3 regions of the Kumtagia sp. genome follow, and region 3 is predicted to be linked to each of the others. Evidence: predicted binding sites of a transcription regulator. Region 3 holds the regulator's gene; each other region holds the start of a gene.

Region 1 (6,745 bases), on a different contig from region 3:
CCAACCCTCCCGATCCTGCGGATAGGCAAGGATGTCCGGCGTGCCGTCCCCGAAAACCAGCCGGCAGCCGGGATGATAAGCCAGTGAAACCGGTTCGTCCTCTTCCGACAGCTTGATAAGTTTCGACCGGCTCCAGGCGCGGACCACGCCGGCGACGGAGTTGCGGTCGGCAAGCCCCATGCCGGCGTGGCCGAGAGCGCAGGCCGCGACCACCAGCTCCTCCGGGCTGGACGCGCCGCGCAGAAAGGAAAAATTCGACTGCACGCCGAACTCGACATAATGCGGCGAAGCCGGCTGATGAGACCTTGCAGGCTGCGTGCTCATGCGAAGATCCCCTGCATGAACCAGCGCGGCGCTGTCGTCGCACCGTAAAGACCCTGCCGATAGAGCCAGTAGCGGCGGCCCTCCTCGTCCTCGATGCGGAAATAGTCGCGCGTCTCGCTTTTCTCCGCCTCGCGCCACCATTCCGGCGCGATGCGCTCCGGTCCCTCCGCGCGCACCACGCGATAGGACACCCGTCGCCAGCGGAACCGCAGCGGCGGTCCCTCCGGCACCTCGGCAGCGGTGATCTCGACATGTTCGGGCTGGTCGAAGACGCGGAGCGGGCGCTCCTTTCCGACAGCCGGCTGACGGATCGCCGTTCTTGCATCATCGGGCAGGCTGGAGAAGGGAACTGCCGCCGCTGCCCGCTCCGGAAGATGGCTTTCCACGAGGCGCGGCCTGCGGATGGCCTCGTCGCCGAGCCTGACGCGCACCCGGTCGGCGAAAAGCGCGATGTCGCCGGCGGCGTCCGCCATGGTCCCGTCGAGATCGGCCTGTGCGGGATCGAGGCGTGCCGCCGCCAGCACGCACAGCCTGATCAGGTCGAAACCGAAACCCGCGTCGATGTCCGTTGCGAGCGCAGTCAATTTTTCGTGGAAGAGTCTCTGGATCAGCCCGGGTTCGCGCAGCGGGCGCGAACTGCCCACCATGATCCGGCTCACGGCCCCGTCGACCCGGAACAGATGCAGCTGCAGCCGCTCGGCGCCTTCGCCGCGCCGCTCCAGATCCCTCTTCAACTGCCTTGCCAGCAGCGCCACCATCATCTCGATGTCGTCCAGCAGGCCGATCGGCTCGGCGAGCGGCCGCTCGGCCGAGAGCGATGGAACCGGCAGCCGCGGCGAGATGGTTTCCTGCACCCGCCCCAGCGCCTGGTCGAGCCTCAGCACCACCTTTCTGCCGAACCGGCGCACCAGCGGCGCCCGCGGCGCGGCCATGATGGCGCCCGAGGTGCGCAGCCCGACGCTTTCGAGAAGGGCGCGCGTCTCCGGTTCCAGCCGCAGCGCCGCCAGCGGCAAGGGCGCCAGCAGGTCCTCCTCCTCGCCGGGCCCGACCACCGTGGCGCCGCCGAAGCGCGCCGCCGCCCAGGCAGCCCCGGCCGTCGAGGCAAGGCCGGCGCGCACGTCGAAACCCTGATGGAAGAAGCGGCCGAGCAGGTCGTCCAGCATGGCGCGCTCGCCGCCGAACAGATGCGCGCAGCCGGTGATGTCGAGGAACAGCCCGTCCTCGTCGTCGAGCGCCACCAGCGGGGTGTAGCGGTCGCACCAATCGGCAAGGCTTTCGAGCAGCCGCCGGTCGGCCGTGCCATCCGCCTCGACGACCTCGATCGCCGGATGGATGGCGCGCGCCTCGGCGATGCCCATGCCGATCCTGAGCTTCAGCTCCCTAGCCCGTGCGTCGAAGGCGGCGATGCGCCGCGTATTGCTCTCCAGCCGGCTGAACACCAGCGGCTGCGTCCCGCCATGCCCCTGCGCCCGCCAGGCCTTTCCCAGCCGCTGCCGCAACAGCCGGTCCGCGGGGAGGTAGGGGAACCACAGGGACAGTATCCGTTGCGGAATGCTTCCGTCTTTCGCGAAAGGCATCATCGATCCACTCCAGGGTGAAGGCGGCGTGAATTGCGGTCCGGCTCTTGCCGATCGTCACCCGGAAGGCCGGCGGGCCGATCGAGCCGGCGAGAGGGCCCGCCAGGGTAAGCCGCGGTGCCGCCGGCGCCGCCGCGACGGTGAGGCGCAGCGGTGCCGCCGTCGGTTCCGGTTCGCCGGCGGCGCGGACGAGGAAGAGCGGCAGCCCGGCAAGCAGGGCGCGCCGGTGCAGGCGCCGCGTCGCGGTGAGGTCGAGCACCGGCGGATTGCCGCGGATTTCGAGCAGGACGGCCTGGAAGGCATCGAGACGCGCGGCCTCTTCGGCGATCCACAGCACGTCGGTGAGCTTTTCGGCTTCGGCGACGAGAAGGTTTTCCGGCGACAGGCCGAAACGTGCGGCCAGCCCCGGCGCATAGGGCCGGCCCGCCTCCCGGAAGATGTCCGCCGTGCCGACCCACAGCAGGGGCCGGACGCCCTTCTCCCGCGCCAGAAGGCGCACGAGCGCCAGCGCGAAACCGGCGGCCGCGCCGGCATCGCGGCTGGCATGGCCGTGGATTTCGGCGAGGCCGCTGGCGGGAAGTCCGCCGCCGAGGGCCGCATCCAGGCGCTGCACGCCGATGGGCAGCATGTCCTTGCCGCCTGTGGCATCCAGCTCCTGAGAAGCCGCCTCCTGCCGCTCGTCGAGGCGTTCGGCCAGACGTCCCTCGATCTTCGCGATTTGATGGCGCAGGGTGCGAACGAGATCCTGCGCCACGGCATGCGCTGCCATGACGATAAACTTCCGACCGACATTGTTCCTGTTATGTTCTAATAGATTCCAGAGCGCCTCCCGGGAGTCAAGCAGACTCTGCAAGAATTTATTCCTCTGGACTGGCGCTTTTCTCCGGTTCCCGCGCAAAAGCCTCGAAACCCGCGGGCCAAAAGGCTATATGCGCCCGAAAGGACAGGAAATGGCCCGCATCTATCAGACCCGCGCCTGGCATGACCAGCTTTCGCCCTCCATGGAGGAATTCGAGCTTCTGGCGCTGGAGGCCTATGCGCATCTTCCGCAAGAATTCCGCAAGCTGACGGGCGAGGTGATCATCCAGATCGCCGAATTCCCCACCGAAGAGATCATGGACGATCTCTCGCTGGAAACGCCGTTCGACCTGCTCGGCCTGTTCGAGGGCCGCGGCATCGCCGAACGCTGGAACCCGGCGACCGGCGAAGGTCCGAACCGGGTGACGCTCTACCGCCGCGCCATCCTCGATTATTGGGCCGAGAACGAGGAGACGCTGGGCTCGATCGTCAACCATGTGCTGATCCACGAGATCGGCCATCATTTCGGCCTTTCCGACGACGACATGGAAAAGATCGAGGAAAGCGTCGAATAGCTCATCACTCGACCAAGCCCGCTTCACGACCAACATGCGATCCTCGTGGATTTCCGGGTGCGCAATGCTATAGCGGCAGACAGCAACGGACCCGATCGGACACTCTCGCGTGACCCCAAAAACCCTGATCGACATCGGCCTCGCGGCCGGCCGCGAAATCATGGCGGTCTATGCCGACGGGGCGTTCGGCCACCGCCGCAAGACCGACGGCTCGCCGGTTACCGAAGCCGATCATCGCGCCGAGGCCATAATCCTGCAGGGACTGGCGGCTGAATACCCCGGCATTCCCGTGGTCGCCGAGGAGGAAGCCGCCGCCGGTCGCGTGCCGCGCACGGCGGAACGATTCTTCCTGGTCGACCCGCTGGACGGCACCCGCGAATTCATCCAGCGCAACGGCGAGTTCACCGTCAACATCGCCCTGATCGAAGGCGGCCGTCCGGTCATGGGCATGATCCATGCGCCGGCGCTCGGCCTGGTCTTCGCCGCCGCCGGCAACGAGGCCTGGCGTGCCGACGTCGAGCACGGCCTTGCCGGGCCGCTGCGCCGCATCGTCACCCGCCCTGCGCCGACGCGCCTGGCTGTCGTCGGCAGCCGCGTCAACTGCGCCGAGGACACCATCGAATGGCTGAAGCGCTTCGACGTCGAGGCGCTGGTGTCGCGCGGCTCGTCGCTGAAATTCTGCCTGGTCGCCTGCGGCGAGGCCGATCTCTACCCGCGTTTCGGCCGCACCATGGAATGGGACACGGCCGCCGGCGACGCCATCCTGCGGGCTGCCGGCGGCATGACCATGACCGCCGACGGCGTTCCGCTCACCTATGGCAATCGCGACCGACCCGGCCAAGCCGATTTCGCCAACCCCTCTTTCGTGGCGCTCGGCGACCTTATGCTGCGTGACGCTGCGGGAAGGCGGTTGCTGGAGCCGGACAGGCACATTGTCCGCTGATCGGGCCGTCCCGGCTGCGCAACCGCGTTCCTGCCGCGGCTGCCTCAACGACATTTCCGTTCTCGCCCCTTGTGGGCGGCCGGGCTATTCTGGCTAATTGACGCAGACGAACCGCCCAGCAAGGACCGCCACGATGCCCCTTTTCCCGCTCTCGAGACGTTCGCTGCTGTCCGGCTCGGCCGCGCTGCTCGCCTCCACCGCCTTGCCGGCCCATCTGTGGGCGCAGGAGACGCCGAAGAAAGGTGGGCGCCTGATCGTCGCCGCCGATTCGGAGCCGCGCAACCTCAACCCGGCGATGGTCGCCTCCAACGGCGTGTTCTTCGTGGCGAGCAAGGTGGTGGAGCCGCTCGCCGAAGCCTCCTTTGACGGCGCCGACGGTCTGGTCCCGCGGCTGGCGACGAGTTGGGAAGGTTCCGGCGACGGATTGTCCGTCACCTTCCGGCTGCGCGAGGGCGTCACCTGGCACGACGGAAAACCCTTCACCTCGGCCGATGTCGCCTTCTCGGCGCTCAACGTATGGAAGCCGCTGCAGAATCTCGGCCGCGTCGTCTTCAAGGATTTGGAGGCGGTGGACACGCCGGACGAACATACCGCCGTCTTCCGCTTCTCTAAGCCGACGCCGTTCCAGCTCATCCGCAACGCCCTGCCGCCGCTGACCAGCGTGCTGCCGAAGCATGTCTACGAGCAGGGCGAGATCGCCGACAACCCGGCCAACACCGCGCCGATCGGCACCGGCCCGTTCCGCTTCGCCGAGCACAAGCCTGGCGAATATTACCGGCTGGAGCGGTATGCGTCCTATTGGGACAAGGACCTGCCGCTTCTCGACGAGATCATCTACCGCGTCCTGCCCGATCGCGCCGCCGCCGCCGGCGCGCTCGAGGCGGAGGAGATTCATCTTGCCGCCTTCTCGGCCGTGCCGCTCGCCGACCTCGCCCGCATCGCCGAGGTCCCCGGCCTCAAGGTGGTGTCGCGCGGCTATGAGGATCTCACCTATCAGCTCGTCGTCGAGATCAACCACCGCCGCAAAGAACTCGCCGACCGCAAGGTCCGCCAAGCCATCGCCCATGCGATCGACAGGAAGTTCGTCGTCGACACCATCTTCCTCGGCTACGCCAACGCCTCGACCGGCCCGGTGCCGCTCAACAGCAAGACCTTCTATACCGACGAGGTGCCGCTCTACGCCTTCGATCCCGCCAGGGCCGATGCGCTGCTCGAAGAGGCCGGCTATCCGCGCGGCGGCGACGGCAAGCGCTTCTCGCTGAAGCTGCTGCCGGCCCCCTATTTCAACGAGACGCGGCAGTTCGGCGACTATCTGCGCCAGGCGCTCGCCGTGGTCGGCATCGATGCCGAGATCGTCAACAACGACGCCGCGGCGCATCAGAAGGCCGTCTACACCGACCATGCCTTCGATCTTGCGGTGGCCCCGCCGGTCTTCCGCGTCGATCCGGCGATCTCCACCACAATCCTCGTGCAGAGCGGCTTGCCGGACGGCGTGCCCTTCTCCAACCAGGGCGGCTACAGGAACGAGGCCATCGACGCCCTCATCGCCAAAGCGTCGGAGACGATCGATCCGGAGGCCCGCATCGCCCTTTATCGCGAATTCCAGAAGCTCGTCGCCGAGGACCTGCCGCTGATCAACGTCGCCGAATGGGGTTTCGTCAGCGTCGCGCACGAATCGGTCGGCAACATCGCCAACAATCCGCGCTGGGTGGTCTCCAACTGGGCGGACACCTGGCTCGGTGCGTAATCTGTGACAAATGCTTGCATACCGGCGTCGCGGATGCTGAATTCCTGAGGTGAGCGCCCTCATGAACCGCGTCCGCGCCGTCATCCTGCGCCGCCTTGTGGGCGCCGTCGCGGTCCTGGCGATCGTCATTGTCGGCGGCTTCTTCCTGCTCGAGGCAGCACCGGGGGATGCGGTGGACGCCTATGTCGCGTCGACCGGCGGCGATGCCGGCATGATCGAGGAGCTCAGAAAGGCCTGGGGTCTCGACCGCTCGCCGCTCGCCCGCTTCGGCCTCTATGTCTGGTCGCTCGCGCAGCTCGATCTCGGCCGTTCCGTCACCTTTTCGCGGCCGGTGCTCGACGTGGTGCTGGAGCGGCTGCCCAACACGCTGCTGCTGATGGGCAGCGCCACGGCGCTATCGTTTTCACTCGGGTCGCTGCTCGGAATCCTTGCCGGCTCACGACCAGGCAGTCTGCGTGACCGCCTGCTGTCGATCGGCTCGCTCGCCCTCTATGCCGTGCCCGGTTTCTGGCTCGGCCTCGTGCTGACGGTGCTGTTTTCCGTGCAACTGCGCTGGTTCCCGGTGAGCGGCATCGAGACCATCGCGTCGGGCAAGCAGGGGCTGGACCGCGCCCTCGACATCGGTCGGCATCTGGTCCTTCCCGTCGCCAGCCTCGGCCTCATCTACCTGGCGCTCTACCTGCGGGTCATGCGCGCCGGCATGGCGGAGGCCTGGCGCATGGATTTCGTGCTCGCCGCCCGCGCCCGCGGCCTGCCGCGCCGCCGCATCGTCATCGGCCAT
Region 2 (6,745 bases), on a different contig from region 3:
TGCTGGATCGTCACGCCGCGCGCGGCAAGCTCGTCGCGCATGGCCTTCGCCATCGCCTTGGCGTTCAAGAATGTACGCATGGGTTCCGGTTCTCCGTCCCGGCGAAGCTTTTTTCCCACCTCAGCGCCCGCATTACCGAAGTCTCCGCCGGAAGGGTTTACCGGTTGGACTTTCCAGGTCGACGCATTCGCCAAAAACCCTTTCGGGCGCGGGCTGCCGGCTGCGTCGCGGCCGTGCGGGAAAGCTAGCGGCGGGCGCTGGCGGCGTCAACGATGCGGCGCGCCGGACTGGCGGAGGCGCTGCGCGGCTTCTAAGCTCGCCCGATGCCTTCGTTCTCGCATCTCTGGCCATGGATCGGACTCGGCTTCGCGGCTGCGGTGCTCGCCGGTCTGCTGTTCGGCGAGCTGCGCGGCGACCGCACGATGCCGCGCAGCCGCGACATGGTGTGGCTCGCCTGGGCGGCCACCGCGGCCTATCTGCTGCACCAATTCGAGGAGCATGGCATCGACGCGGAAGGCCAGCCCTATGCCTTCCGCGCGATGATGTGCGAAACATTCGGCTCTGCCGACGCGGCCGCCTGCCCGGTCCCAGAGGCCTTCATCACGGCAGTCAACATCCCGCTGGTATGGCTGGCGGGCCCGATCTCGGCCCTGCTCGGACGCCGCTGGCCGGCGATCGCGCTCAGCTTCTTCGGCGTGGTGTCGGTCAACGCGGTCGCGCATATCGGGCCGGCGCTGGCGAACGGCAGCTACAATCCCGGCCTCGTCACCTCGATCCTGCTGTTCCTGCCGCTGTCGCTCCGGGCCTTCTGGATCGCCCTGCGGCGGCCGGACCTGGGAGTGCCCGCCGTCGCCGCGACCGTGCTCGCCGGCATCCTGATCCACGCCGTGCTCATGCTCTCGCTGAAAGCCTATCTGGCCGGCTGGATCGGCGAACCCGTCCTGATCGCGATCCAGATCGTCAATCCGGCGATCCCGATGCTGCTGCTTGCGGCGTTGACCTTGCGCCGGTCGGCTCGGGTCTGAGAACCCCTCACGCGCTCTTCCGCTCCTCCCGCCTCGGCAGCTTCCAGTTCGGCCGCGGAAAGTGGCAGGTGTAGCCGTTGGGGTAGCGCTCCAGGTAATCCTGGTGCTCCGGCTCGGCCTCCCAGAAGGCGCCGGCCGGCGTGACCTCGGTCACCACCCTGCCCGGCCACAGGCCGGAGGCGTCGACGTCGGCGATGGTGTCTTCCGCCACGCGCTTCTGCTCGTCGCCGATATAAAAGATCGCCGAGCGGTAGCTGGTGCCGACGTCGTTGCCCTGCCGGTCGCGGGTGCTCGGGTCGTGGATCTGGAAGAAGAATTCGAGCAGGTCGCGGTAGCCGATTTTTTCGGGATCGAACACGATCTCGATCGCCTCGGCATGGCTGCCGTGGTTGCGGTAGGTGGCGTTCGGCACGTCGCCGCCGGAATAGCCGACGCGGGTGGAGATCACGCCGGGCAGGCGGCGGATCAGATCCTGCATGCCCCAGAAACAGCCGCCGGCAAGCACTGCGCGTTCGGTTGCCATGGTGGTGTCCTCGCTTCTCGGATTGGATGCGCCTGATATAGGGATTTCGCAGCGTTTTGTTAGCGGCGGCCTCCTGCCTTGATCACGTCCGCGCCAGATTACCCCCACCCCTAACCCCTCCCCACAAGGGGGAGGGGGACCGCCTGGCTCTCCGCCAGGCACAATCGTCGACGGTTTCGCGTTGCACGACGGCCGCAAGGTCCCCCTCCCCCTTGTGGGGAGGGGTTAGGGGTGGGGGTGCGGGCCGAGCAGCATTCGCTGAAATCCGATACGCGATAACCCTCCCCCCTTGCGGGGAAGGGCCAGGGGTGGGGGTAACTCGATATACGATACCCTGCCCGCAAGGGGGAAGCGTTGAGGGCGCGAACGACATCGCAAGGCCACAACGCTCGGATCGCCCCTCACCGCGGCAGCGTATAGGCAATCACATAATCCCCCGCCCTGGTGCCGATCGAGCCGTGGCCGCCGGCCACCATGACGACGAACTGGCGCCCGTCGGAGGCTTCGAAGGTCATCGGCGTCGACTGGCCGCCGGCAGGCAGGCGCGCCTCCCAGAGCTGCCGCCCGGTGGTCAGGTCGTAGGCGCGCAGATAGTCGTCGACGGCCGCGCCCAGAAACACCACGCCGCCGGCCGTGATCATCGGCCCGCCGATGCCGGGCACGCCGACCTTGAACGGCAGCGGCAGCGGGGTCATGTCGCGCACCGTGCCGTTGCGGTGCCGGTAGGCGATTTTTCCCGTCCTCAGATCGGCGCCGGCGACGAAACCCCAGGGCGGCGCCTGGCAGGGGATGCCGAGCGGCGACAGGAACGGTCCCATGACCACGGCATAAGGCGCGCCCTCGTTGCGGTTCAGCCCCTGCTCGCTGCCGCGCCCCTCGTCCGGCGGCGGCACTTCCGCGCGGGGGACGAGCTCGGACTTGAAGGCAAGATAGGTCGGCATGCCGAACATCACCTGCCGCACCGGGTCGACCGCCACGCCGCCCCAGTTGAAGGTGCCGAAATTGCCGGGGAAGACCAGCGTGCCCTGCACCGAGGGCGGCGTATAGCGGCCCTCGTAGCGCAGCCGGCGCAGCTCGATGCGGCAGGCGAGCTGGTCGAACATGGTGACGCCCCACATGTCCGCGCCGGTGAGCGGCGGCGGCATGAAGGTGAGGTCCGAGACCGGCTGTGTCGGCGCGGTAAAGTCGCCTTCGATGGCGCCGCCCGGCGCCGGCACCTCGTTGACGGGGATGATCGGCTCGCCGCTGCGCCGGTCGAGCACGTAGATGTCGCCCTGCTTGGTCGGCCCGACCAGCGCCGGCATCACGCCGTTCGCCGTGGTGATGTCGATCAGGCTCGGCTGCGCCGGCACGTCCATGTCCCACAGGTCGTGATGCACGGTCTGCCGCACCCAGCGCACCTGGCCGGTATCGAGGTCGAGCGCCGTGATCGACGACGAGTATTTTTCCACATGCTCGCTGCGGTTCATGCCGAGCTGGTCGGGCGTCTGGTTGCCGAGCGGGATGTAGACCAGCCCCAGCGCCTCGTCGGCGCTTGCCGTCGACCACATGTTGGGCGAGTTGTGGGTATAGGTCTCGCCCGGCCCGAGCGGCGTCGTGCGGTCCGGGTTGCCGGAATCCCAGGCCCACACGATCGCCCCGGTGACGGCGTCGTAGGCGCGGATGACGCCGGACGGTTCTTCCGTCGAATAATTGTCGTTGACGGCGCCGCCGACGATGATCTTGCCGCCGGCGATCAGCGGCGCCGAGGTCGAATAATAATAGCCCGCCTTGTCGGCATAGGGCATGTTGGCGAGCAGGTTGAGCGTGCCGCCCTCGGCGAAGCTCGTGCAGATCTCGCCCGTCCCGGCATCCAGCGCGATCAGCCGCGCGTCCGAGGTCGGCAGGTAGACGCGCTCGGCGCATGGCTGGCCGGCCGGTGCACCCGCCACCGCGTGATAGGCGACGCCGCGGCAGGTCTGGTGCTGGCGGTCCTTCTCCAGCCCGACCCTGGGATCGAAGCGCCAGCGCTCCTTGCCGGTCTCCGCCTCGATGGCGATGGCCCAATTGTGCGGCGTGCAGATGTAGAGCAGCTCGCCGATTTTCAGCGGCGTCACCTGATAGGTCGTCTCGGTCACGTCGTCGGGGCCGCGCACGTCGCCGGTGCGATACGTCCAGGCGGGCTGCAGCGAGCCGACATTTTCCGGCGTGATCTGGGCGAGCGGCGAATAGCGCTGGCCGAAGGGGGTGCGGCCGTAGAAATGCCATTCGCCCGGCGGCATCGCGCCGCCGCCAAGATTGGGCGCGGCCGCGACCTGTTCAGTGGGCAGCGCGCCGGGGATGTCGTAGCGGTCGGTGGTCATCGCATAGCCGGCGACCACCAGCGCCGCCAGCACGGCTATGCCGAGCGCCGTGGCCCCGCCGGAGCCCGCAAGCCGGCGCCGCACCCAGGGGGTCAGCAGCCACAGGCCGATCAGCACGATGACGCCGCCGCGCGGGCCGAGCTGCCACCAGTCGAAGCCGACCTCCCAGATAGCCCAGGCGAGCGTGCCGACCAGAAGCAGCGCGTAGACCCATAGCGCCGTCTGGCGCCTGCGCACCAAAAGCAGCGCGGTGGCAAGAAAGCCGAGCGCGGCGACGACGTAGTACCAGCTGCCGCCGAGCACCGCGAGCCAGATGCCGCCGGCGCCGATGGCCAGACCGATGAGCGCCAGAACCAGAGCCGTGATGCCGATGACCAAGGGTCGCCTCCCTCTTGCCTGTCGCAGCCGCCGCGCCAGCGCAGTCTTCAACCTCCGGCAGCAGACTGTCAAACACTGGTTGATTCGCGAGAGCGGCACCGCCAACGCCAAGGAAATAATTCCTCGGCCTCGCGCCTTCTCCTCTTGCTTTTCGGTACAAAACGGAAACGCCGCTGGCCTTTCCCACCCGAATCACTACATTCGGTGGCGATGTCACCGGACGACCTGCCTTTCTTCGACGACGACGCGCCTGCCCCGCGCGGCGCGTCTGCGCACGCCCCGGCGCCCCCGCGCCCGGAAGGCGGCATCGCCGCGCGCGCCATGGCGGCCAGGGCCGGCCACAACAACCGGACGCCCGACTACCTCAACGGCCTGAACCCCGAGCAGCGGCTGGCGGTGGAGACCACCGAAGGCCCCGTGCTGGTGCTTGCCGGCGCCGGCACCGGCAAGACGCGCGTGCTCACCACCCGCATCGCCCACATCCTTGCCACCGGCCGCGCCTTCCCCAGCCAGATCCTCGCCGTCACCTTCACCAACAAGGCCGCGCGGGAAATGAAGCAGAGGGTGGGCCTGCTCGTCGGCGAGCAGGTCGAGGGCATGCCCTGGCTCGGCACCTTCCATTCGATCGGCGTAAAGATGCTGCGCCGCCATGCCGAGCTGGCCGGCCTGCGCTCCAGCTTCACCATTCTCGACACCGACGACCAGATCCGCCTCATCAAGCAGCTCATCCAGGCCGAGGGGCTGGACGACAAGCGCTGGCCGGCGCGCCAGTTCGCGCAGATGATCGACGGCTGGAAGAACAAGGGGCTGGGCCCCGCCGAGATCGCCGAGGGCGACGCCCGCGCCTTCGCCAACGGCAAGGGCCGCGCGCTCTACAAGGCCTATCAGGACCGCCTGCAGACGCTGAACGCCTGCGACTTCGGCGACCTTCTGTGCCACCCCATCCGCATCTTCCGCGCCCATCACGACGTGCTGGCGGAGTATCACCGGCGTTTCAGGTACATCCTCGTCGACGAGTACCAGGACACCAACACCGCGCAGTACATGTGGCTGCGGTTGCTGGCGCAGCGGCCCTCCTCGAAGGATGGGGTGCGGCCTGGCGGCCGCGATCTCTCCCCCCTTGAGGGGGAGATGGCCGGCAGGCCAGAGGGGGTACCCTCAGAAGGCACCGCCAGAACGTCGAGCACTGCCGGACGTACCCCCTCCGGCGGCTTCGCCGCCACCTCCCCCGCAAGGGGGGAGGGAAGAACCCCCGTCAACATCTGCTGCGTCGGCGACGACGACCAGTCGATCTATGGCTGGCGCGGCGCCGAGGTCGACAACATCCTGCGTTTCGAGAAGGATTTTCCCGGCGCCGCCGTCATCCGGCTGGAGCGCAACTACCGCTCCACCGCCCATATCCTCGGCGCCGCCTCCCACCTCATCGCCCACAATGAGGGCCGGCTCGGAAAGACCCTGTTCACCGAGCGCGAAAACCCCGAGGACGCCAGGGTCGCCGTGCACGCCGCCTGGGATTCGGAGGAGGAGGCGCGCGCCGTCGGCGAGGAGATCGAGCAGTACCAGCGCAAGGGCCATTTGCTCAACGACATGGCCATCCTGGTGCGCGCCTCCTTCCAGATGCGCGAGTTCGAGGACCGTTTCGTCACGCTGGGCTTGAACTACCGCGTCATCGGCGGCCCGCGCTTCTACGAGCGTCAGGAGATCCGCGACGCCATGGCCTATATGCGCGTCGTCGCCCAGCCGGCCGACGACCTCGCCTTCGAGCGCATCGCCAACGTGCCGAAGCGCGGGCTGGGCGAGGCCGCCATCCGCCAGGTGCACGACACGGCGCGCGCGCTCGGCGTGCCCATGCTGGCGGCCGCCGAAACCCTTGCCGAGAGCGACGAGCTGAAACCGAAGCCGCGCGCGGCGCTGCGCCAGCTCGCCGCCAACTTCCGCCGCTGGCAGGAGCTTCTGGAGACTACGCCGCACACCGAGCTGGCCGAGACGATCCTCGAAGAATCCGGCTACACCGAGATGTGGAAGAACGACCGCTCGGCCGAGGCGCCGGGCCGGCTCGAAAACCTCAAGGAGCTGATCCGCTCCATGGAGGAATACGAGTCGCTGCGCGCCTTCCTGGAGCATGTGGCGCTGGTCATGGACACCGAGCAGAACGCCGAGCTCGACGCCGTCTCCATCATGACGCTGCATTCGGCCAAGGGTCTGGAGTTCGAGACGGTCTTCCTGCCCGGCTGGGAGGAAGGCCTGTTCCCGCACCAGCGGGCCCTCGACGAGGGCGGCCGCTCGGCGCTGGAGGAAGAGCGCCGCCTCGCCTATGTCGGCCTCACCCGAGCCAAGCGCAACCTGCACCTGTGGTTCGTCTCCAACCGGCGCATCCACGGCCTGTGGCAGTCGACCATCCCCTCGCGCTTCCTCGACGAGCTGCCGGAGGCGCATGTCGAGGTGCAGCAGGCCGACACCTCCTATGGCGGCTACGG
Region 3 (6,745 bases):
GCCTGGTGCGGCTGCGCCCGCCGTCGGGACCGGTGCGGCCCGGCAGCTACGACTTCTCCTTCGAAAGCTATTTCGACGGGATCGGCGCGAGCGGCTTCTTCATGAGCGGGCCGGAGCTTGTCTCCCCGCGGACCGCGAGCCTGGCCGGGCGGTTCACGGCAGCGCTGGAGAACATCCGCAACCGGATTGCCGAACGAGTCCGCCAGCGGGTCGCGGGGGCGGAAGGGGAGATTGCCGCGGCGCTGATGGTCGGCGTGCGCGCCGGCATCCCGGACGAGACCAGCGAGGCGCTGCGGCGCACCGGGCTCTATCATGTGATTTCGATCTCAGGCCTGCACATGGCGCTGGTCGCCGGCGTCGTCATCGGGGCGCTGCGCGCGGGGATGGCCCTGTTTCCGGGATTCGCGTCGCGGCGGCCGGTGAAGAAATACGCCGCCGCGGGCGGCCTGGCGGCGGTCGCCGGCTACCTCGCCATCTCCGGCGGCGAGGTCGCGGCGCAGCGCAGCTTCCTGATGCTGGCTGTGATGCTCGTGGCCGTGCTGTGCGACCGCGCGGCGCTGACCATGCGCAATCTCGCCATCTCTGCGATCATCGTGCTCGTGCTCACGCCGCACGAAGTGGTCGGCCCGAGCTTCCAGATGTCCTTCGCCGCGACCGCGGCGCTGGTCGCTGCCTATGCTTGGTGGAGCGAGCGGCGCAACGCGGAGGCGGGGACCATGTCGGCGCAGCGATCGTTCGCGGCCATGGCGCTGCGCCGGACCGTCGGGATAGCCGTCGGGCTGTTCGTTACCTCGCTGGTCGCCGGCCTCGCCACCACGGCCTACGGCGCCTACCACTTCCAGCGCATCGCCCCGCTCAGCCTCGGCGCCAACCTGGTGGCCATGCCGATCGTCTCGGTGGTGGTGATGCCGGCGGCGGTCCTTGCCGCCGCGGCGATGCCGTTCGGATTGGACGGACCTTTCCTCGATCTGATGGGCAAGGGGATTTCCGCGATGGTGGCGGTGGCCGAGTGGTTTTCACGGCGCTCGCCGGTGGATGCGGTCGGCCTGATCTCGGTTGGTTCCGTGCTGCTGCTGACGCTCGCCCTGGTGATTGCCACGGTCGCCACCACATGGCTGAGGCTGGCGGCACTTCCCTTCGCCCTTGCCGGCCTGCTGACGCTCGACAATGTCGGCCCGCCGGATGTCCTGGTTTCCGAGGACGGCGCCCTGGTCGGACTGCTCGACGCGCAAGACGGGCTTGCCGTCAACCGAACGCGCGCCAACGCGTTCACTGCCCAGAACTGGCAGCGGGCTCTCGAGGGAAGGGCGGTGCACAAACCACAACGCATCGTCGAGCGGCCTGGGCCGACCGCCGACAAGCGCGAGACCGGCGGAAACCGGCCACGGCAGGGCGACCCGATCGACGATGTCCCGCCGGCCGCCGCACGGAACGAAAAAACGGCCGGAAGCGAGACGGACGGGCCAACCCTCGAATCGATCGCGCTTGCCGCCCGCGACGGCGGCGGCTTCCTGTGCGGGCCTGCCGGTTGCGCCGCGCGCCTTATGTCGGGGGCGGTCGTCGTCCACACCGCAGATGCGGAGGAGGCCCGGCGCGCCTGCGCCTTCGCTGCCGTCATCGTGCTCGACGACGCGGCCGTTCCGCTGAAATGCGCCGATGAAAGACTTGCGGTGGTGACGAGGCGCGACCTTGCGCGCTCGGGGAGCGCCGCCGTTTTTCTCACGCCCGGCGCGGGACCGCCGCAAATCGACTTCGCCATCGGCCTGCCGGAGCGGCCATGGCACGGCCATCGCGTCTTCTCACGCGAAGCACGCGGGCTGCCGCCCTATCGCCGGGGCAAGCAGGGCAAGCCGCAGGACCCACTGGCACCCGCCGGAACGGACGTGCCTGCGAGGGCAGCAACGGATAGCCGAGCTGCCACTGCCGACAGCGATGGCGTGGACCGCGTCCCGATCGTTCCCGATTCCTCGCCCAAACCGTCGTCCGGTGCCGATGCCGGGGAGACCTCCGGCCGGCCCTGAGGTCCGCCCGCCGAAAAATCAGTAACGCCGGATCAGGCCGACCAGCTTGCCCTGGACCCGTACGCGGTCCGGCCCGTAGATGCGCGTCTCATAGGCGGGGTTGGCCGCCTCCAGCGCAATGGAGGCGCCCTTGCGGCGGAAACGCTTCAGCGTCGCCTCCTCGTCGTCGACCAGCGCCACCACGATCTCGCCGGGGTTGGCGGTGTTGGCATTGCGGATGATCACCGTGTCGCCGTCGAGGATGCCGGCCTCGATCATCGAGTCGCCCTTGACCTCCAGCGCATAGTGCTCGCCGCCCGACAGCATTTCCGGAGGGATCATGATGGAATGCGTGCGATGCTGGATGGCGTCGATCGGCACGCCGGCGGCGATGCGGCCCATGACCGGGACGGAGACGCCGGGGCCGGCCTCGTCGTCGTTGCTGGCGACGGGCGCCCGCGCCGGCTCGGCGGGACGCTTGCCGAGGCTGCCTTCGATGACGCTGGGCGAGAATTTTCGCGCGGGAGCGAGCCCTGGCGCGATCGTATCGGGCAGGCGGATCACCTCCAGCGCGCGAGCCCGGTTGGGCAGGCGGCGAATGAAGCCGCGCTCCTCGAGCGCGGTGATCAGACGGTGGATGCCGGATTTCGACGCCAGGTCGAGCGCCTCCTTCATCTCGTCGAAGGAGGGAGGAATGCCGGACTCCTTCAGCCTCTCATGGATGAAGAGCAGGAGTTCGTATTGCTTGCGCGTCAGCATCTTGGCCCCATCCGGAATCGCGTCAAAACAAAACCAGAACAAACACTATCTGTTCCATTTGTGTTCCGCAACCGCTAAATGTCGGGTTAACGGACCGCGACAGGGGCACGATGGCTGAAAAATATTATGTTTCGGCGTCTTGTCGGTGCCTACACCGCACGGCAAGCAGAAAGCGTGGTAAAACGCCCCATTACTTCCGGCAAAGACGGCGGGGGCCGTCGAAAGGCTGGAACGTGCAGTCGGACGGCGTGAAGCTGCGATAGGCCCTGGCGCAGGCAACGACGTTGCAATCGGGGCGGGCCGGCGTCCCGGCAACCGAGGACGTGGTGATCCCGTCGATGCCGGCACTGTCTTGCGGCGGCGGAGGGACCGAAACCATCGACGCCAAATGCAACCGTCCGGCCGGCTGGCTGTCGAACACCCCGATGCTGGCCGCATAAAGCGCCAACGCCGTGGCTGCTACGACAGTCGCCAGGGAGAATACGACGGCTCCGCCGATCTCCGGTCCATCGTTCTGTGACCTTCGGTAACGCACCTGCGACCAACTGTCATCGGCACGCGGCAGTTCCACCGCTCGTAAACAATTGATGCCGTCGCGTGACCCGGGAGCGGACCGATGGGCCATCGGCCAGAAATCCCGGAAATGGGGCATCTTTCCGGGCGAGCGATCAATGCCAGCCGGGATGGCATTTCCATGCGGGCCGTATCGATTTTCGGAAGGAGTGGCTCCCCGGGCCGGATTCGAACCAGCGACCAACCGGTTAACAGCCGGTTGCTCTACCGCTGAGCTACCGGGGAACAGGTGCTCGTTCAGCAACGCGGCTGGCTATAGCAAACCCGTTTCGGCTTTGCAAAGCGCCGTTGGGCATTTTTTTGATCGATTTGCTGTCCTATGTGAACGGCGGAGCACGCGGAATCGGGGAATGCGGCTGGCGGAGGCCGTCGCGACCGAAGACTGCGACGCAAAACGAGACGGTCGATGGACGGAAAACCGCAGCACAAGGAAAGGCACCGGCAGGCGCATCGGACGATCTCCGTTTTTGGTCGCGAGCTACGCATGCCGAAGTCGCGCCCCTTGCGGATCGCGATCGGCGTCCTGCTCATCGTCGGCGGCGTGCTCGGCTTCCTGCCGATACTGGGCTTCTGGATGGTCCCGCTCGGGCTGCTGGTGCTTTCCTACGAGTTCGCCTCCGTGCGCCGTGTGCGTCGCCGTGGTGCGGTCTGGTGGGGGCGGCGGCGACGGCCTTGAGCGGAATTCCGACAGAGCCTGACCCGGCACGGGCTCGAATCACCGCGACGGTCGCGGGTCACGGTCGGCCGGCGCGGTTTCCTTGCCCAGCCGGCGACCCGGTCACGCCCTCTCAAGCCGCTGCTCGGGAGGGCTTTCCCGGACGAATCCAGCGGCGGATGCGGATTTAATCAGGTGATGCGAAAAAAACACGTCGGCCACCCCGTTTCGCGGAATGATGTGAAAGGGACGCTTTCCCTGCAGCGCTGTCACTTGACCCGGCCCGGTCGGTTAACCTATTGAGCAGGCACAGAACGCATGGCGGTCTGGCCTCGTGGCGGAGTGGTTACGCAGAGGACTGCAAATCCTTGCACCCCGGTTCGATTCCGGGCGAGGCCTCCATCGCTTTCGGCGCCCCGCCTGCGTCGACGCCGTGCGTTTCGATGAATATGCGCCCCGCGGCGCTAGGAACGGACCGGTTCGACATGGAAGCAGACTACGCCCAGCGCCGGATACGGATGGTCGACGGCCAGCTGCGCACAACCGACGTGAACAACCAGGCGCTGCTCGCCGCCATGCTCACGGTGCCGCGCGAGGAGTTTCTCGACAAAGCCAAGCGCAACCTCGCCTATATCGACGAGGACGTGGAGGTCGCTCCCGCGCAGGGCGGCAATCCTCCGCGCTACCTCATGGAGCCGTCGCCCTTCGCCAAGCTGGTGCAGCTTTGCGACATCGCGCCGTCGGATTTCGTGCTCGATATCGGCTGCGGCACCGGCTATTCGGCCGCGGTGCTGTCGCGGCTCGCCAGTTCCGTCATCGCCCTCGAAGCCGATTCGATGCTCGCCGATCTGGCGTCCGAGAATCTCACGCGGCTGGGTTTCGACAATGTCGCGGTCGTGCGCGGCCCGCTGCCGGAAGGCTACGGCGCCGAAGCGCCCTACGATGCGATCCTGGTCGGCGGATCGGTCGACCAACTGCCCGAGGCGCTGTTCGCGCAGCTCAGGGAAGGCGGGCGGCTGGTCGCGGTCGAAGGCCGCGGCAACGCCGGCAAGGCACGGCTCTATTCCAAGTGGAACGGCGTGGTCACCGGCCGCAGCGTCTTCAACGCGGCAATTAAGCCATTGCCGGGCTTCGAGCGGGCTTATACATTTCAGTTCTGACGCAGTCGGGGATGGTGGCTCGCAGTCTAGAGTAGTGGTTGCAGAACCCTGCCAAAGCGGGGATCGGGCAACGGGTGCGTGGCGGCCGCATGCGCGACCGCTCCGGATAATCCGGGCGGAAGGGCTTTTTGCCGCTGCGGTAGAGGGAAAGTCTGTGCTGTTGTTTCGCAAGTCACTGTTCGCCGCCGTCCTCCTCTCCGCGACCGCGTTGTCGGCCGCGACGGCCTCCGCCGAGACGATTCTCGGCGCGCTGACCAAGGCCTATCAGTTCAACTCGACGTTGAACTCGGCGCGCGCCGGCGCGCGCGTCACCGACGAGAATGTCGCCATCGCCAAGTCCGGTTACCGGCCGACGATCGCCGCCACCGGCAATGCACAGTACAGCTCGAACAAGCTCAGGCGTGGGGGGACTGCGGGCTCCGACCCGCGCATCACCACCGGCTCGTTTGGCATTGAATTGCAACAGACGCTTTTCGACGGCTTCCAGACCAGGAACAATGTCGCCGCTGCGGAGGCGCAGGTACGCGCCTCCTTCGAGAGCCTGCGCAACTCCGAGCAGAACACGCTGTTCGACGCGGCCAGCGCCTATATGGACGTGATCCGCGACCGCCGGATCGCGGTGCTGACGGAGCAGAATCTCGAATTCCTCAACGAGCAGGCGCGTGCCGCCCGGTCGCGCCTCGAGGTCGGCGAGGGCACGCGCACCGACGTCGCGCAGGCCGATGCCAGCCGCTCCTCGGCCGTCGCCCAGTTGAGCGCCGCGCGCGCGCAGGCGCAGGCCAGCGCCGCTGCCTACCGTCAGATCGTCGGCGAGGAGCCGGGCAACCTCCAGGCCGCCGCGCCGCTGGCGAAGCTCCTGCCCAAGTCGGCCGAGGCGGCCTATGCGATGGCCGCTGCGGAGCATCCCGCAATTCTCGCTTCCCAGCATCTCGTCGACGCCGCCGGCTTCCAGGTGAAGTCGGCCGAAGGCGTGCTGCTGCCGCGCATCACCGGGTCGGCGGGCGTGGATACCGGCTATACGAATACTGAACCCTTCCCTGGAAATTCGGACGGTGCCAGCACCTCGGCCAGCATCGGCGCCTCGCTCACGATACCGATCTATACGGGCGGCCGGACCTCGGCGGAGATCCGCCAGTCCAAGGAGACGCTGGGCCAGGCGCGCATCGACGTCGACGTCCGGCGCGACGATGTCCGCCAGGCGGTCACCTCTGCCTGGACGGCCTATGTCGCCGCGCGCGAGAACGTCCAGGCGAACCGCGAGGTCGTCTCCGCCAGCCAGCTCGCGCTGAACGGCGTGATCGAGGAGCGCAATGTCGGCCAGCGCACCACGCTCGACGTGCTCGACGCGCAGGCCGACGTGATCACCGCGCAGATCAACCTCGCCAATGCAGAGCGCGACGTGGTGGTCGGCAGCTACGCCATTCTTTCGGCGATCGGCGCGCTCAACTCGCAGCGGCTCGGCCTAAGAGTGGCCGAATACAAGCCGCAGGAGCACTACAAGGCCGTCAAGGACAAGTGGTTCGGCCTGCGCACGCCCGACGGCCGCTGACGCGCTCCTGCAGGGCGCGCCTCGCGCGCCCTGCCTTGCCTGTTGAAAT

What was found. The regulator LexA, encoded in region 3, represses DNA repair genes until DNA is damaged. The targets are predictions, from matches to a motif close to TGTTCNNNNTGTGTTCNG.
Region 1: the regulator LexA is predicted to act here: its motif matches at 2,694-2,711, upstream of AC5JDC_RS03410 (ImuA family protein).
Region 2: the regulator LexA is predicted to act here: its motif matches at 4,421-4,438, upstream of AC5JDC_RS12295 (ATP-dependent helicase).

The regions. Positions count from the first base shown of each region.
Region 1 is NZ_JCACER010000008.1:88,156-94,900, forward strand. Features, by position in the region: gene AC5JDC_RS03400 (error-prone DNA polymerase) at 1-324, opposite strand, end outside; gene AC5JDC_RS03405 (Y-family DNA polymerase) at 321-1,823, opposite strand; gene AC5JDC_RS03410 (ImuA family protein) at 1,705-2,670, opposite strand; gene AC5JDC_RS03415 (metallopeptidase family protein) at 2,852-3,274, shown strand; gene cysQ (3'(2'),5'-bisphosphate nucleotidase CysQ) at 3,384-4,217, shown strand; gene AC5JDC_RS03425 (ABC transporter substrate-binding protein) at 4,351-5,964, shown strand; gene AC5JDC_RS03430 (ABC transporter permease) at 6,026-6,745, shown strand, end outside.
Region 2 is NZ_JCACER010000029.1:4,617-11,361, forward strand. Features, by position in the region: gene AC5JDC_RS12275 (glyoxalase superfamily protein) at 1-80, opposite strand, end outside; gene AC5JDC_RS12280 (HXXEE domain-containing protein) at 324-1,025, shown strand; gene msrA (peptide-methionine (S)-S-oxide reductase MsrA) at 1,033-1,548, opposite strand; gene AC5JDC_RS12290 (glucose/quinate/shikimate family membrane-bound PQQ-dependent dehydrogenase) at 1,950-4,268, opposite strand; gene AC5JDC_RS12295 (ATP-dependent helicase) at 4,479-6,745, shown strand, end outside.
Region 3 is NZ_JCACER010000096.1:36,539-43,283, forward strand. Features, by position in the region: gene AC5JDC_RS24400 (ComEC/Rec2 family competence protein) at 1-2,021, shown strand, start outside; gene lexA (transcriptional repressor LexA) at 2,040-2,759, opposite strand; gene AC5JDC_RS24410 (BA14K family protein) at 2,950-3,384, opposite strand; tRNA gene AC5JDC_RS24415 (tRNA-Asn) at 3,483-3,557, opposite strand; gene AC5JDC_RS24420 (hypothetical protein) at 3,739-4,008, shown strand; tRNA gene AC5JDC_RS24425 (tRNA-Cys) at 4,316-4,389, shown strand; gene AC5JDC_RS24430 (protein-L-isoaspartate O-methyltransferase family protein) at 4,473-5,147, shown strand; gene AC5JDC_RS24435 (TolC family outer membrane protein) at 5,302-6,696, shown strand.